Regions from separate parts of the Mesorhizobium sp. BR1-1-15 genome, predicted to be linked through region 2. Evidence: riboswitches for the same ligand, from Rfam matches in the RefSeq annotation. Region 2 holds a riboswitch; the other holds the start of a gene.
What was found. Region 2 has a riboswitch for cobalamin ahead of LB541_RS21075 (ABC transporter ATP-binding protein). Riboswitches for the same ligand answer to the same signal wherever they lie in the genome.
Positions count from the first base shown of each region.

Region 1: another riboswitch for cobalamin. It lies ahead of LB541_RS24555 (DUF1636 family protein); the one in region 2 lies ahead of LB541_RS21075 (ABC transporter ATP-binding protein).

Region 1 covers NZ_JAIUIF010000018.1:59,872-67,362, forward strand. Annotated here, with positions in the region: gene LB541_RS24545 (cobaltochelatase subunit CobN) at 1-1,131, opposite strand, end outside; gene cobW (cobalamin biosynthesis protein CobW) at 1,148-2,200, opposite strand; gene LB541_RS24555 (DUF1636 family protein) at 2,203-2,649, opposite strand; cobalamin riboswitch at 2,687-2,891, opposite strand; gene LB541_RS24560 (winged helix-turn-helix domain-containing protein) at 2,921-4,120, opposite strand; gene LB541_RS24565 (NADH-quinone oxidoreductase subunit A) at 4,454-4,819, shown strand; gene LB541_RS24570 (NuoB/complex I 20 kDa subunit family protein) at 4,810-5,391, shown strand; gene LB541_RS24575 (NADH-quinone oxidoreductase subunit C) at 5,396-5,998, shown strand; gene LB541_RS24580 (NADH-quinone oxidoreductase subunit D) at 5,998-7,188, shown strand; gene LB541_RS24585 (NADH-quinone oxidoreductase subunit E) at 7,189-7,491, shown strand, end outside.
Region 2 covers NZ_JAIUIF010000013.1:63,539-71,029, reverse strand. Annotated here, with positions in the region: gene LB541_RS21095 (HlyD family secretion protein) at 1-282, opposite strand, end outside; gene LB541_RS21090 (MarR family winged helix-turn-helix transcriptional regulator) at 279-758, opposite strand; gene LB541_RS21085 (FecCD family ABC transporter permease) at 887-1,906, opposite strand; gene LB541_RS21080 (ABC transporter substrate-binding protein) at 1,915-2,862, opposite strand; gene LB541_RS21075 (ABC transporter ATP-binding protein) at 2,908-3,696, opposite strand; cobalamin riboswitch at 3,953-4,162, opposite strand; gene LB541_RS21070 (LacI family DNA-binding transcriptional regulator) at 4,225-5,250, opposite strand; gene LB541_RS21065 (Gfo/Idh/MocA family protein) at 5,432-6,463, shown strand; gene LB541_RS21060 (sugar phosphate isomerase/epimerase family protein) at 6,466-7,371, shown strand; gene LB541_RS21055 (substrate-binding domain-containing protein) at 7,457-7,491, shown strand, end outside.

The DNA of each region.
Region 1 (7,491 bases), on a different contig from region 2:
GCGCTGGTTCTTCTCCCATACGTCGCGGCGGGTGGTGGCGACGATGACCTGGAAGACGGGAACGCCGGCGCGGTCGAACAGGGTTTCGACGCCGGGTTCGGCGCCGGACGCGAAAGCGGTCGCGGTGATGATGGCGGCGGGCTTGAGCTGGGCAATCGCGGTTTCAACAAAAGCCAGAGATTCCGGGTCTTTCAGGCTGGAGACGAAGATGGGGACGGGGAGCATGTCGCGCTGCCGTAGCGCCTCGAAAAGCGCGTCGATCGGCGCGACATCGGCGGCGAGCAGCATCGAGCGGTAGAAGAGGATGGGAATCACGGGTGGGTTGACGTTGCCGGCGTCGAGTTCCGTCACACCCCCCTCTGTCCTACCGGACATCTCCCCCGCAAGGGGGGAGATTGCTCTTTCATCGACGATTTCGCCTATCGCGGATGGTCGAGATAAATCCCTGTCCAAGGGGACAGAAGAGGAGCCGGCCTTGATGACAGCCGATCTCCCCCCTTGCGGAGGAGATGTCCTGCCGGACAGAGGGGGGTGTGAAGGATCGTCAACATTCGATAAGTACGGCTTCTCCACGACTCCGCGCCCCGGCTCATAAAACCCGGCTTTCGGCACGCTTACCGGCTCGGCAATCTCGCCATCAGACCCCGCCAACCGCGCCAGCCTGCGCACCAGCGCGCTCATATTGGCCGGGCCGCCCTGGCGGAAATAATTGAGCAGCCCGTCCAGTTCCTCGCGCGGCAGCGTCGAGGCTTCGATCAGCCTGATATCCTCGTCGTGGCTTTCACCGGGAAGTAGTGCCAGCTTTATGCCGCGCTCACGGGCAACCACGGCCAACTGGTCGCAGCCGTAGCGCCACCACTCGTAACCGCCGAGAATACGCACCAGAATGACTTTGGCGTGACGGGCGACGCTGTCGATCCAGAGGTCGACGGACATGGGGTGGCGCAGGTCGCGCAGCGCGGCCAGCCGCATCGTGGGCAGCCGATCGGCGTCGCCTTTCCAGGCCGCTGCCAGTCCGGCCAGGTCGCTGTCCGTGAAGGACAGCGCCACCATTTCCGCCGGCGTCTGCCGCAGATCGACCGGCTCGGCGAGATCGTCGAGCGAGGCGGATGTGGTGGTGAGGATGTGCATCGCGGTCGGTGTTGCCTCAGCCGGCGAGGATATGCTCGATCGCCGGGCGGTTCAGCCCCTTGAGGCCGATGACGACCAGGCGCGAGCGGCGGTCGTCGTCAGCCGTCCAGGCGCGGTCATAATAATGATTGACGCGCGGACCGACCGCCTGCAGCAACAGCCGCATCGGCTTGCCGCCGACCTCGACGAAGCCTTTCACCCGCAGCACGTTCTCCTGTTCGGCGGCGGTCGCGACGCGCTTTGCCAGGTCGTCCGGGTTGGCGATCGAGGGGATGTCGACGATGAACGTATCGAAGTCGTCGTGCTCGTGGTCGAAGGCGCCGTCATGATGGGACTTGCGGTTCTCGATGTCGTCCTCGACGGCGAGGCCTAGCCCGAGCAGCACGGACGGATCGACCTTGCCATGAGCCGTCGGCACGACCTTCACGGCGCGGGCGGAGTGTTCGCCAATGATGGCGTTGGCGCGAGCCGAACCTGCGGCATCCATCAGGTCGCTCTTCGACAGGATGATGAGGTCGGCGCAGGCGATCTGGTCCTCGAACACCTCCTCGACGGGGTCGTCGTGGTCCAGTGTCTGGTCCTGCGCGCGTTGCGCCTGCAGGGCGTCCATGTCGTTGGCGACGCGCCCCTCGGCCAATGCCGGACCGTCGACCACGGCGATTACGCCGTCGACTGTCACCCGGCTCTTCACTGTCGGCCACTGGAAGGCCTGGACCAGCGGCTTGGGCAGAGCCAAGCCTGAGGTCTCGATCAGGATGTGGTCGACCTTCGGCGTCAGCGACAGGATCTGGTCGAGCGCCGGGACGAAATCGTCGGCGACGGTGCAGCAGATGCAGCCATTGGCCAGTTCGACGATGTTTTCCTCCGGGCAGGTGTCGATGCCGCAGCCCTTGAGGATCTCGCCGTCGATTCCGATGTCGCCGAATTCGTTGACGATGATGGCGATCCGCTTGCCGCCCGCGTTCTCCAGGAGATGGCGGACCAGCGTGGTCTTGCCGGCACCCAGGAAGCCGGTGACCACGGTACAGGGGACGCGGGAGAGAGTGGCGGCGGAAACTGCGGCGGTCATGATCAGTCCTTCAGCATGTCGAGGGGAGGAATGCGGGCGACGAGGCCGCGCTTGAGGGAATCCGGGCGACCACGCCACGGAATGAGGCCGTTGGTCGAAGCGGCGAAGAGTTTCGCGCCGGTGACGAGATCGGCGCCGCTGGCGATGTTCAGGTCGCCGAAGACATAACTCCAGCAGCCGTCGCGAAGAATCGCCGCACTGAGACGGCGCTTGCAGTTGCCGAGGCATTCGACGGTGCGGACACGGACATTGTCGGCCGTTGCGGCTTGGCGCGTATCTTGAGCCAAAACTTCGCCGGCGCGGGGATGGGCATCGGAACCGGTCTCGTCGCGGCAGGAAGCGCAGATGATAACAGTGACGCCGGCCAAGGCGTCGCTATCGCCAGACAAGTCGCTATCGCCAGACAAAATGTCCGCTGTTTCAGCCGGGAAACTGCTGTCGCGTTCCAAATCGGGCTCCTTGCCCGGAAAACCCGCCGGGCGATCGGATTCTTATGTCTCAGACGGCAGGTCTCCTGGCTCGCGGGTCATCGCCTTCGTGCCGCCTTCCCGGGACCGTCCCAGTGGTTTTCGGCCTTGGCTCGTCGCTTACAGTTGCGGGGACAGCCGCGGATTTGAAATCGAGATTTCGCACCGCATTCCCTCTTGGCTCCTCCCTTTGCCGAGAGGAGACCGTCTGGAATGGATTTAGGCTCTTGCAGGCGGCGGTGTCAACGCGCGTCTACGACACGGCAATGTCGGCGAGCGGCTGCCCAAGGTCGCCGGCGGGCGTAACCTCGATCCGTTCGAGGCCGAGCCAGCCCTGCATCTGCGTCAATTCCTGGAAGAGTTGCGCGGCGGTTTCAGGCGGCGCGCTGGGCTCGGCATAGGCCGCGTGGACGCGTAGCACGCTGGCCGGCCGGTCGGCCTTGAGGTCGACGCGCGCCACGATCCTGTCGCCGAGCAGGAACGGCAGGACGTAATAGCCGTATTGCCGTTTTTCGGCAGGGGTGTAGATTTCTATGCGGTAGTGGAAATCGAACAGCCGCTCCGTGCGCGAGCGCTCGAAAACGACCGGATCGAACGGCGCCAGCAAGGCGCGGGCCTCGATTTTTCGTGGAATACGGGCCTCCTTATGGAGGTAAGCCGGTTTGTCCCAGCCCTCGACACGCACCGGCACCAGCTCGCCTGTTTCAACCAGCTCCTCCAGCCGGCCCTTCATGTCGGCCGGCGACAGGCGGAAATAGTCGCGCAGGTCGCTTGCTGTCGCGACGCCATGAGCGCGGGCGGATATCCGCAGCAATTCCCGATGCGCGTCCTCGGCAGACGGCACCGGCAGATCGAGGATCGCCCGCGGCAGTACGCGCTCGGGCAAATCATAGAAGCGTTCGAAGCCACGGCGGTGCGCGGTGGTGATGCGTCCTGCCCAGAACAGCCATTCGAAGGCATGCTTGGCGTGGCTCCAGCCCCACCAGCCGCCGGATCCTTTCTGGCCTTCGAGCGCGGAAGCGGCGATCGGGCCGCGCTCCGCGACCTCGCGGTAGATCTCTTCTATATAGGCGGCGTGCTCACGGCCCCATTTGGCCAGGCCCAGATACATTTCATCGCCACGCTCGGCGCGCTGCATGCGCCAACGCATCAACGGATAGGTCTCGACCGGCAGGAAGGAAGCCTCGTGCGCCCAGTATTCGAAAACCGTGCGCTTGCGCGTGACGGCGGCGTTGTCGAGCAAGGCGAACGGGTAGGGACCAAGGCGCGAATAGAGCGGCATGTAATGAGCGCGCACCACCGCGCTGACGGAATCGATCTGCAGCAGGCCGGTACGCGAGAGCACGCGGGCGAAGTGGCGTCGGTCGGGCGTGCCGGCGGGGCGGGGATCAGTGAACCCTTGGGCGGCGAGCGCGATACGCCGGGCCGTGGCAAGCGAGATCTTTTCCTTCATTCGGATGCGACTCTGATGGCTTGTTGAGCGTCGTTCGGACAGTTGATTCCGGCCATGCTAGCAGGGTTTTGGCGGCAACTCTGTCAGGAGAGAAAAGTGGAGTAAAAAGCGAAGGAAATCAAACAGGAGCGGATCGGACCAGTTTCTTCCCTTATGCCGTCCAGGCCAGTGTTTTGAACAAGGTTTGACTTGCTTCGCCGGAAGCGCTGCGCTAACCCTCGCCGCGTTGCAGCAAAGGCCCCTTAAAACGGTTCAGCGGTTAAACTGTCACGCTTCCGCAATAGGGTCTGGTGCTGTAATCAAAATGGATTGGCGCCAACGGAAAGCCGCAGCATGAACGCACTTCTCAGTTCGTACCTGCCCATCGTCCTGTTTATCGCAGTGGCGGCGGCTGTCGGCGTCGCGCTTATCGTGGCGCCGTTCCTGGTGGCCTATCGCAATCCCGACCCGGAAAAGCTTTCCGCCTACGAATGCGGGTTCAACTCGTTCGATGACGCCCGTATGAAGTTCGACATCCGCTTCTACCTGGTGTCGATCCTGTTCATCATCTTCGACCTGGAAGTGGCCTTCCTGTTTCCGTGGGCGGTGTCGTTCTCGAAAATCGGCATGCTCGGTTTCTGGTCGATGATGGTGTTTTTGGCGGTGCTGACCATCGGCTTTGCCTATGAATGGAAAAAAGGAGCGCTCGAATGGGATTGAGCGACAGTTCCGGCACGCTCGTCGCGCCGAAGCCCAAGGGTCTGATCGATCCCAATACCGGCAGGCCGGTTGGGTCCGATGATCCGTTCTTCCTCGAAATCAACAATGAACTCGCCGACAAGGGCTTTCTCGTCACCTCGACCGAGGCGCTGATCACCTGGGCGCGCAGCGGCTCGCTGATGTTCATGACCTTCGGCCTCGCCTGCTGCGCCGTCGAGATGATCCACACCTCGATGCCGCGCTACGATTCGGAGCGGTTCGGTGTTGCTCCTCGCGCGTCTCCGCGCCAGTCCGACATCATGATCGTTGCCGGCACGCTGACCAACAAGATGGCCCCGGCGCTGCGCAAGGTCTACGACCAGATGCCGGAGCCGCGCTACGTCATCTCGATGGGCTCCTGCGCCAATGGCGGCGGCTATTACCACTATTCCTATTCGGTGGTGCGCGGCTGCGACCGCATCGTGCCGGTCGACATCTATGTGCCCGGCTGTCCGCCGAGCGCCGAAGCGCTGCTCTATGGCATTCTTCTGCTGCAGAAGAAGATCCGCCGCACCGGCACGATCGAACGGTAAATCCATGGCCGCATCCCTGAGCGAACTGTCGACCTATCTCGGCGAAAAATTGATTGGCCGCGTCAATGAAGCAGTGTTCGCCTATGGCGAACTCACCATCCATGTCGAGCCGCGCGATCTGATCGAAGTGGTGACTTTCCTGCGCGACGATCCGCGCTGCCAATTCATCTCGGTCATCGATGTCTGCGGCGCCGATTATCCGTCACGGGCCAAGCGCTTCGACGTCGTCTATCACCTGTTGTCGCCGAAGCAGAACGTGCGTATCCGCATCAAGGTGCAGGCCGACGAGGAGACGATGGTGCCGTCGATCACCGGCGTCTATCCCGGCGCCGACTGGTTCGAGCGCGAGACCTACGATCTCTATGGCGTGCTGTTTTCGGGTCACCCCGATCTGCGGCGCATTCTCACCGATTACGGTTTCGACGGTCACCCGCTGCGCAAGGATTTCCCGCTGACCGGCTTCGTCGAGGTGCGTTACGACGACGAAGCCAAGCGCGTCATCTACGAGCCGGTGGAACTGAAGCAGGAATTCCGCAATTTCGATTTTCTGTCCCCGTGGGAAGGCACCGATTACGTGCTGCCAGGGGATGAGAAGGCAAAGCAGTAATGGCCGAAACTTCCGTCCGCAATTTTAACATCAACTTCGGACCGCAACACCCTGCCGCGCATGGTGTTTTGAGATTGGTTCTGGAGTTGGACGGCGAAGTGGTCGATCGTGTCGATCCGCATATCGGGCTCTTGCATCGCGGCACCGAGAAGCTGATCGAGCACAAGACCTACCTGCAGGCAGTGCCTTACCTCGACCGGCTCGATTATTGCGCGCCGATGAACCAGGAGCATGCCTTCGCGCTGGCCGCCGAGCGCCTGCTCGGCATTGAGGTGCCGAAGCGCGGCCAGCTGATCCGCGTGCTCTACTGCGAGATCGGCCGCATCATGTCGCACATCCTCAATGTGACGACGCAGGCGCTGGACGTCGGCGCGCTGACGCCGCCTCTGTGGGGCTTCGTCGAGCGCGAAAAACTGATGGTGTTCTACGAGCGCGCCTCGGGCTCGCGCATGCATGCCGCCTATTTCCGTCCGGGCGGCGTCCACCAGGACCTGCCGCAGAAGCTGCTCGAGGACATCGGCAAGTGGATCGATCCGTTCCTGAAATCGATCGACGACCTCGATCAGTTGCTGACCGGCAATCGCATCTTCAAGCAGCGCAATGTCGATATCGGCACGGTTTCGCTGGCCGACGCCTGGGCCTGGGGCTTTTCCGGCGTCATGGTGCGCGGCTCGGGCGCTGCCTGGGACCTGCGCAGATCGCAGCCCTATGAATGCTATTCGGAGCTCGATTTCGATATTCCGATCGGCAAGAACGGCGACTGTTTCGACCGCTACCTCGTGCGCATGGAAGAGATGCGCCAGTCGGCGAAGATCATGCGCCAGTGCATCGATCTCCTGCTCGGCAAGGAAAGCTCAGGGCCGGTGTCGAACCTCGACGGCAAGGTCGTGCCGCCGAAGCGCCAGGCGATGAAGCGCTCGATGGAAGCGCTGATCCATCATTTCAAGCTCTACACCGAGGGCTACCGCGTGCCGGCCGGCGAGGTCTATGCGGCGGTCGAGGCGCCCAAGGGCGAGTTCGGCGTCTATCTGGTCTCCGACGGCACCAACAAGCCTTATCGCTGCAAGCTGCGCGCGCCCGGTTTCGCGCATCTCCAGGCCATGGATTTCCTGTGCCGCGGTCACATGCTGGCCGACGTCACCGCCGTCCTCGGCTCCCTCGACATCGTGTTTGGTGAGGTCGATCGCTAAATGTCAGTCCGTCGTCTCGCAGAAGCCAGCGTCCAGCCAGCATCCTTCGCCTTCAACCGGGCGAACGCGGCCGCGGCCAAGCAATGGATCAAGAAGTACCCGAAGGGCCGGGAACAGTCTGCGATCATTCCACTGCTGATGCTGGCGCAGGAACAGGAAGGCTGGGTCACCAAGGCCGCGATCGAGACGATTTCGGACATGCTCGGCATGCCGCGCATCCGCGGGCTCGAGGTCGCGACCTTCTACACGCAGTACCAGCTGAATCCTGTCGGCACGCGGGCGCACATCCAGGTTTGCGGCACC
Region 2 (7,491 bases):
GCGGCCCGCCGTATCCGAGGCGATCGATACCTTGGCCTGCTGCAGGTTGGCGTTCTCCGTCTCCTGGTAGCGCCCTCCAGTGACCCAGACATAGCCGCCACCAATGACCAACGCCGCCGGCAGTGCGAACATCAACAAGAAGCGGCCGAGACGGCGCTTCTTCTTTGGCACCGGCGCCGGCTCTGCCGGAGGTGTCATTGTAACAGGGGCCGCGGCCGGCTGCTGCGGCGCTTCCATTTCCACTTTGGCGGCGTTTTCGTCGACCTTGGCTACCGCGTTCATGCTGCTGCGCCTTCCGTATTCTTGACCTTGTCGCAGGACGGTGAATCGCCATCCGCGAGATTCTGTGCCATCGCATCCAATGCCCTGATCAGGACGCGGCGATCGTCCGGCGAAACGCCGGTCAGCGACTCCTCATAGACTTCGCCGGCGAGGCTCTTGACCTCCGCATACGCGGCACTTGCCTTGGGAGTTGGGAAGATCATGCGCACGCGGCGGTCGGCGGCGTCGGAGCGGCGCTCGATCCAGCCGCCCTCCTCCATCCGGTCAACCAGCCGCGAGACGCTGATCGGCTCGATTTCAAGCAGTTCGGCAAGCCGCGCCTGCGAAACGCCCGCTTCCTTGGCGACGCGAACCATCAGGCGCCATTGCGCCGAGGACAGGCCAAGGCCGCTGGCGCGCGCTTCGAAGCGCTTTCGCATCAGCCGCTGCACGTCGTGGATCAAAAATCCCAATCTGTCTACGCCTTCGGAAACCATGAGTGGCATATATAATAAGCGTGCTTATCATTCAAGTCCGGCATTGTTCCAGAAGCCGGCAAACGTGCATGGCAGCCGTGCAGCACAATCATGGCTGCGTCCGATGATTTCGGCCGCCGCGACACCCATTACAAGCGGTTGCGGATCAGCATGGTGACAACGAAGAAGGCGCCGAGCGAGCTGGTGATGATGCCGATCGGCAGTTCCTGCGGCGGCAGCAATGTGCGCGCCAGAAGGTCGCTTGCCAGCAACAGCACCGCCCCGAACAGCGCGCAACTTACGATCAGGCGCAGATGCAGCGCGCCGGCCAGCGGCCGCGACAGATGCGGGATCATGAGGCCGACGAAGCCGATGACGCCGGCGACCGAAACCAGGATCGCGGTCGAAAAAGCGGCGACCAGAAACGTCGTCCGTCGCATTCGCGCCACCGGCACGCCAAGACTTTCGGCGGCATTTTCGCCGGCCAGGAAAGCGTCCAGCCGGCGATGAATCCACAGCCCGTACGCCGCAATCGTGCCGGCCCCAAGCGCACCCAGCCAGATATTGTCCCACCGCGCAAGGCCGAGCCCGCCCATCGTCCAGAACAGCACCGAATGGGCGGCGCGCTGGTCACCGGCAAAGACCAGGTAATTGGTCAATGCGGTGAACATGAAGGAGACCGCAAGTCCGGCGAGGATCAGCCGTTCGGGGCCTTGTCCCCTCACCCGCGCAACCAGCAAAAGCACAACGCAAGCCGCCAGAATACCGCCGGTGAACGCAGCGATCGGTAGCGTCCAGATCCCGAAACTGTCGCCGAAGACGGTGATGACGGAGACAGCGCCGGCGGCGGCTCCCGACGAGAGGCCGAACAGGAACGGATCGGCAAGATCGTTGCGCGTCACCGTCTGTAACAGCGCGCCGACCACGCCCAGGCCGCCGCCGACACAGATGGCCAGGATTATGCGCGGCAATCTGAGGTCGACGACGATCCTGCCGACCGGGCCGGACACGTCATGCCCCTTCAATCCGATCGCATGGCCAAGTGCTGCAACGACGTCGCCCAACGGAATCATCGTCGAGCCATAGGCGATCGACAGCAGCGCGAACGCGGCGATTGCCAACGCCGCCGCCGTCATGGCCAATAGGAATGCCTTGTGCCGCAAAGTCATGTTCCCGGTTAAAATGCTTCCGGATGCATCGCCCTGGCGATCTTGCCGATCGCTTCGATGTTGGCCGGTCCGGGGGTCAGTTCGGCATAGCGAAGCGCCGCGAAGCGTTCGTTCCTGACCGCGTCCGTCTCCTTCATTGCCGGATGCGCTTTCAGGAAATCGAGCAGCTTCCGGTAGCCGCCGCCATCCTGATAGTCGAGCAGGATGAGGAATTGCGGATTGCGCGAGGCCACCGTCTCCCAATCCGTGTTGCCCCAGCTGGTGTCCATGTCGGCCATGATGTTGTCGCCGCCGGCCGCGGAAATCATGGCGTTGGGAATGGCGAACTTGCCTGATGTGAACGGCTTGTCCTCGCCGGAATCATAGAGGAAGACGCGCGTTCCCCTGCGGTCGCCGACCTTGGCCGTGATTTCGGCGAGCTGCGCCTTCCAGCCGGAGACGAGCTTATCCGCTTCGGCCTCCTTGCCGAAGATCTTGCCCAGCTTCTCGACATCGCCATAGAGCAGGTCCATCGAAGCGGCAGGCCGGTTCTTGTCGAGATGGACGCAGCTTTCCGTCAGCACCAGGGTCTTGATGCCGTGTGGCGCCAGCGTATCGGGCGTCACCTCGCCGCCCGGCTTCATGCCGTAATACCAGCCGGCGAAGAAGAAGTCGGGCTCGACAGCGACCAGGTTTTCCAGCGTCGGATATTTGGGCGCCAGTTCGGGGATCGAGCTCTGTTCGGCCTTGAATTCGGGAGTGACCTTGTACCATCCAGTGATGCCGGTCAGGCCGACGATCGACGGCTGCAGCTTCAGTGCGAAGGCCATCTCGGCCATGTTGAGATCGTGAATGACGGCGCGCTTTGGAGGCGCGTCGAAGGTCAGCGGCTTGCCGCAGCTGTCGACCGTCACCGGAAAGGCGAAGGCCGTAGAGCCGAGCAGGGAGAAGGCAAGAGACACGGCAAGGCGTTTCACGGATGTTGCTCCTTGTTGAACAGGATCTGCCGGAAATGGCTTCGATCACGAAGATGGCGCGGCACGGTTCGGAACCTCGAACACCGTCAGCTCGCGGTCCTCCGTCGGGTGGCGCAACCTAAAGACGTCGATACCGAAGATCTCGCGGATCAGCTGCTGGGTGAGTGCTTCGCGTGGCGGCGCCAGCACATGCAACCGGCCATGGCTCATCACCGCGACCCTGGTGGCGAAAGGCGTCACCAGCGCCAGATCGTGCAGCACCGCGATCACGGTCATGCCGAGGCCTGCAACCAGTTCGAGCAACTCGCTGCGCGCCCGCGGGTCGAGATGGTTGGTCGGCTCGTCGAGGAACAGGATCTTCGGCTCCTGTGCGATGGCGCGGGCAAGCTGGGCGCGCTGGCGCTCGCCGCCCGACAGCGAGCCGATGGTGCGGCCAAGCAGCGGCAACAGCCCGGTCCGGCGCAGCGCCTCGACGACAATGTCGCGTTCCTCGCTCCTGTGCCTGCGGCCGGTATGCGGAACCCGGCCGAGCTCGACATAATCGATCACCGCCAGCCGTGGATCCGGTTGATCGGTCTGGCCGACGACGGCGATGTGCAGCGCCCGCTCGGCGGTCGAAATCCTGTCCAGCAGGCGCCCGGTGAGCTTCACTTCTCCCGAACTCGGCCGCAGCATGCCCGACAGCATGCGCAGCAATGTCGTCTTGCCGGCGCCGTTGGGACCGATGATGGCGAGACGGTCGCCCGCCGCCACCGAAAGGCTGACCGGATGCACCAGATGCAGGCCATCCGCCGCCGCGGCCAGGTCGCGGGCCTCGAGAAGCGGCGCGGTCATGGGCAATTCCTTGCAGGGCCTGCCGGAATACGGGCCAGCGTCTTGCTTGCCAATCCTGCCGGACGCTGGCCTGAATTCACCTCGGTGGCGATATCGCGGCAAAGCGTGCACACGATGATGCGATGCATGGGAATGCAGTGAATGCGATCGATGGAGCCGTCCAACTTCCGTCACTTTCAAAAATGGCGACGGAAGGAAGCTGGCTTGAACCGGTCGACAAGACCGAACCCCGCGTCTCCTCCCGGCACACCCCGTCCGGTCAACCCATGCAGATGGCAGGTCTCCTGGCTCGCGGGTCGTTGCGCCATCCTGCCTTCCCAGCCTTGCCGGCCAGTGGCTTCTCGGATTTTGCTCGCCGCTTACAGTTGCGGGGGCAGCCATGGCTTCGACCCGAAAATCGGGCCTCACCATGTTCCCTTTTCACCCCTCGCCTTGCGGCGCGGGGACCATCACGAGTCGCAGCCTAGGATGCAGGCAGCGTCGAGGCAAGGTCGATGCATGTTCTGTTATAACGATACAAACGTGTGGTCAATCACTATCGCGCGCCACCAGTTCCAGCGGCCAGACCTCGCGAATGATCTCTGGCCCTTTCGCGCCGGCGAAAGCCGGGAGCGAGGCGAGCAGGATTTCGCCGAGCCGCCGCCCCATCGGGTCAAGGCTCGGACGAAAGCCGGTCAGCGCCGGCGAGAAATAACGGCAGAGCGGCGTGTCGACGATGACGATCACCGCGACATCCTGCCCGGGCTTGATCCCCATTTCGGCGAGCGCTTTGCAGCCGCCGAGCGCCATCGAGTCGTTGTTGAAGATAATCGCGGTCGGCGGATCCTTCGACCGCATGACTTGCGGTGTCACCGCGTAGCCACCGGCTTCGTTGATAAAACCGTCCACAATCAGGCCGGGATCGACTTCGATGCCGTGCCGCCGCAGCGCCTTGCAATAACCCTCCAGAAACAGATAACCGAAATTCAGGTCAAGCGACGGCCGGATGGCGGCGATGCGGCGGTGGCCACGCGCAACCAGCCGGTCGACCGCATCGGCGCCCGCCTTCTCGAAATCCAGATCCAGAGAGGGATAGCTGTCGTCGCCGGACCGGCTTCGGCCGAGCGTCGCGAAGGGAAAGCCGGCCTTGCTCAGATAGTCGATGCGATCGTCCTCGCGCCGCGTCCAGGCCAGTACGACGGCATCGGCACGACGCGTCTCGACGACGCGGCGCAGCCGCTCCTGTTGATAATCCGCCGGCGCGCCCATGACGATGATCAGGTCCAGCCCGCACTCGGCCAATGTCGCTTGCAGTCCGGTGAGGAACGGAATGAAGAACGGCTCGCCATACTGCTGGTCGCCCGGATGCGGCTGCAGCATGAAAGCCACGGCATGGGTGGTGCCGCGGCGTAGGTTCCTGCCCGAGTGGTTCGGTGAATAATTGAGCTTCCGGGCCGCCTCGAGCACGCGCTGGCGTGTCTCGGCGTTCACGTCGGCGCGCCCGTTAAGCGCGCGCGAGACTGTACCGATCGAAATGTTCAGGTGCCGCGCAAGATCGTGAATGCTGGACGCCAAGACCTCCCCCTCCTGCTTCTGGCTAGCACCAGCCGGTCGTGCGGCCAAGGCGTTTCAGAGCCGACGGTACAAATCCGATTGACAATATATGCCATCGGGTGTGTCATCGTAAACGTTTACGGAAGTCATTTACGGACTGCCGTGGGTGCCAGCCAGGAGGGGTTGGCCGGAGGAGCGCTGGATGATGCACGTCGTCCTGGTCGGGTGCGGAGCCATGAGCAAAACCTGGCTCGAGGCCATCAGCCAATCCCCTGCCGTCAAGATCGTCGGTCTCGTCGACCTCGACGCCGACAGGGCGCGCCAGCGGGCACGCGAATACGACCTCGCCGGGGTCGCGATCGGGACCGATCTCGACGTCGTTCTCTCCCAGACCAGACCCGATGCGGTGTTCGACGTGGTCGTGCCTGCCGCCCGTCGCGCCGTGGCGAATTCGGCCTTTGCCCATGGCTGTCATCTGTTGACGGAAAAGCCGCTGGCCGACAGCCCGGACAATGCGCGCGCCATCATCGACGATGCGCGGCGCGCGCGACGCGTCCATGCCGTGGTGCAGAACCGCCGCTACGTCGCCAACGTCCGGCGCATCCGGCGCTTCCTCGGCTCCGGCGCCATCGGCGCTGCGACCAGCATCCATGCCGATTTTTTCATTGCGCCGCATTTCGGCGGTTTCCGCGAAGGCATGCGCCATGTGCTGCTGCTCGACATGGCGATCCATACATTCGACGCCGCCCGCTACATGGTCGATGGCGAGCCGACCGAAGTGTATTGCCGGGAATGGGAGCCGTCCAATTCCTGGTACCGGCAGGGATCGTCGGCAAGCGCCACCTTCGAGCTCGGCCAGGGCAAGATGTTCACTTACCGCGGCAGCTGGTGCGCCGACGGTTTTCGCACCAGTTGGGAAGGCAGCTGGCGCATCGTCGGCGAACGCGGCAGCCTGACCTGGGATGGGCATGACGAGTTGAAGGCCGAAGCCGTGCTGCCGGAACGCGAAGGCCTGCTCGACAAGGTCGTGCCGGTAGCGGTGCCGCCGCTCGACCCTGCCGACCGCATCGGCGGGCATCTCGGCGTCATGGAAGATTTCGTCCGCGCCGTGGAAACCGGCACCGAGCCGGAGACGCGCGGCGCCGACAATATCAAGAGCCTGGCCATGGTTTTCGCGGCCATCGAAAGCGCCGAGACCGGGCGCCGGATCGAAATCCCCAGGCAGGAAGGATGACCATGGCGGACCCGCTTCTCGACATCAGGATCGGCACCATGGTGCGGGCCAATCTCGAAGATCCGGCCGCCTATATCAGGCAGATCCTGCCGCTCGGTTTCGAGAGCGTCCAGCCCTTCTTCTGGCAGACGCTGGGCGGCAAGGACCTGGGGCGGCTCGCCGGCGAGATCCGCGACGCGATCGGCGATGCCGATGTCAGCGTCAGCTCGATCGGCGTGTTCGGCAATCCACTCGAGAGCGGCGACACCGACCGCGGCGTGCTCAAGGCCTGGGAAACGGCGATCGACAGCGCGCATCTGTTCGGCACCAATCTGGTCAGCGGTTTTACCGGCCGCATCCGCGGCAAGCCGCTGACCGACAGCCTGCCGCGCTACCGCGAAGTCTGGGGCGAATTGGCCAAACGCGCGGCCGACAAGGGCGTGCGCATCGCCTTCGAGAATTGCGCCATGGATGGCAACTGGGCCGCCGGCGACTGGAACATCGCCCATAATCCGGACGCCTGGGAACTGATGTTCAACGAATTGCCGGATGAGAATCTGGGTCTGGAATGGGAGCCCTGCCATCAGTTGGTCTATCTGATCGACCCGATCCCGCAGATCCGCAAATGGGCGCATCGCATCTTCCATGTCCACGGCAAGGACGCGACGGTGCGCTGGGATGTCATACGCGAGCACGGCGTCTTCGGCCGCCTGCCCTTCGTGCAGATGCGCACGCCCGGCTTCGGCGACAGCGACTGGACGCGGGTGATCAGCGAATTGCGGCTGGCCGGATACAAGGGCGCCATCGACATCGAAGGTTGGCACGACCCGGTCTATCGCGACGATCTTGAAATGACAGGCCAGGTCCGCGCGCTGGAATACCTCCAGCAATGCAGGGGAGGCCTGAGCTACCTGCCGAACCCGACGTGAGGATTGGCCGGCGGGAGGAGCCGGACGGGATTGCCGAAGCAGATGTCGAAACCCTCGCTCGCGAGGACAAAAGGGAGGAACGTGCATGAGCATCGCCAAGAGAACGACACTTCTGCGCAC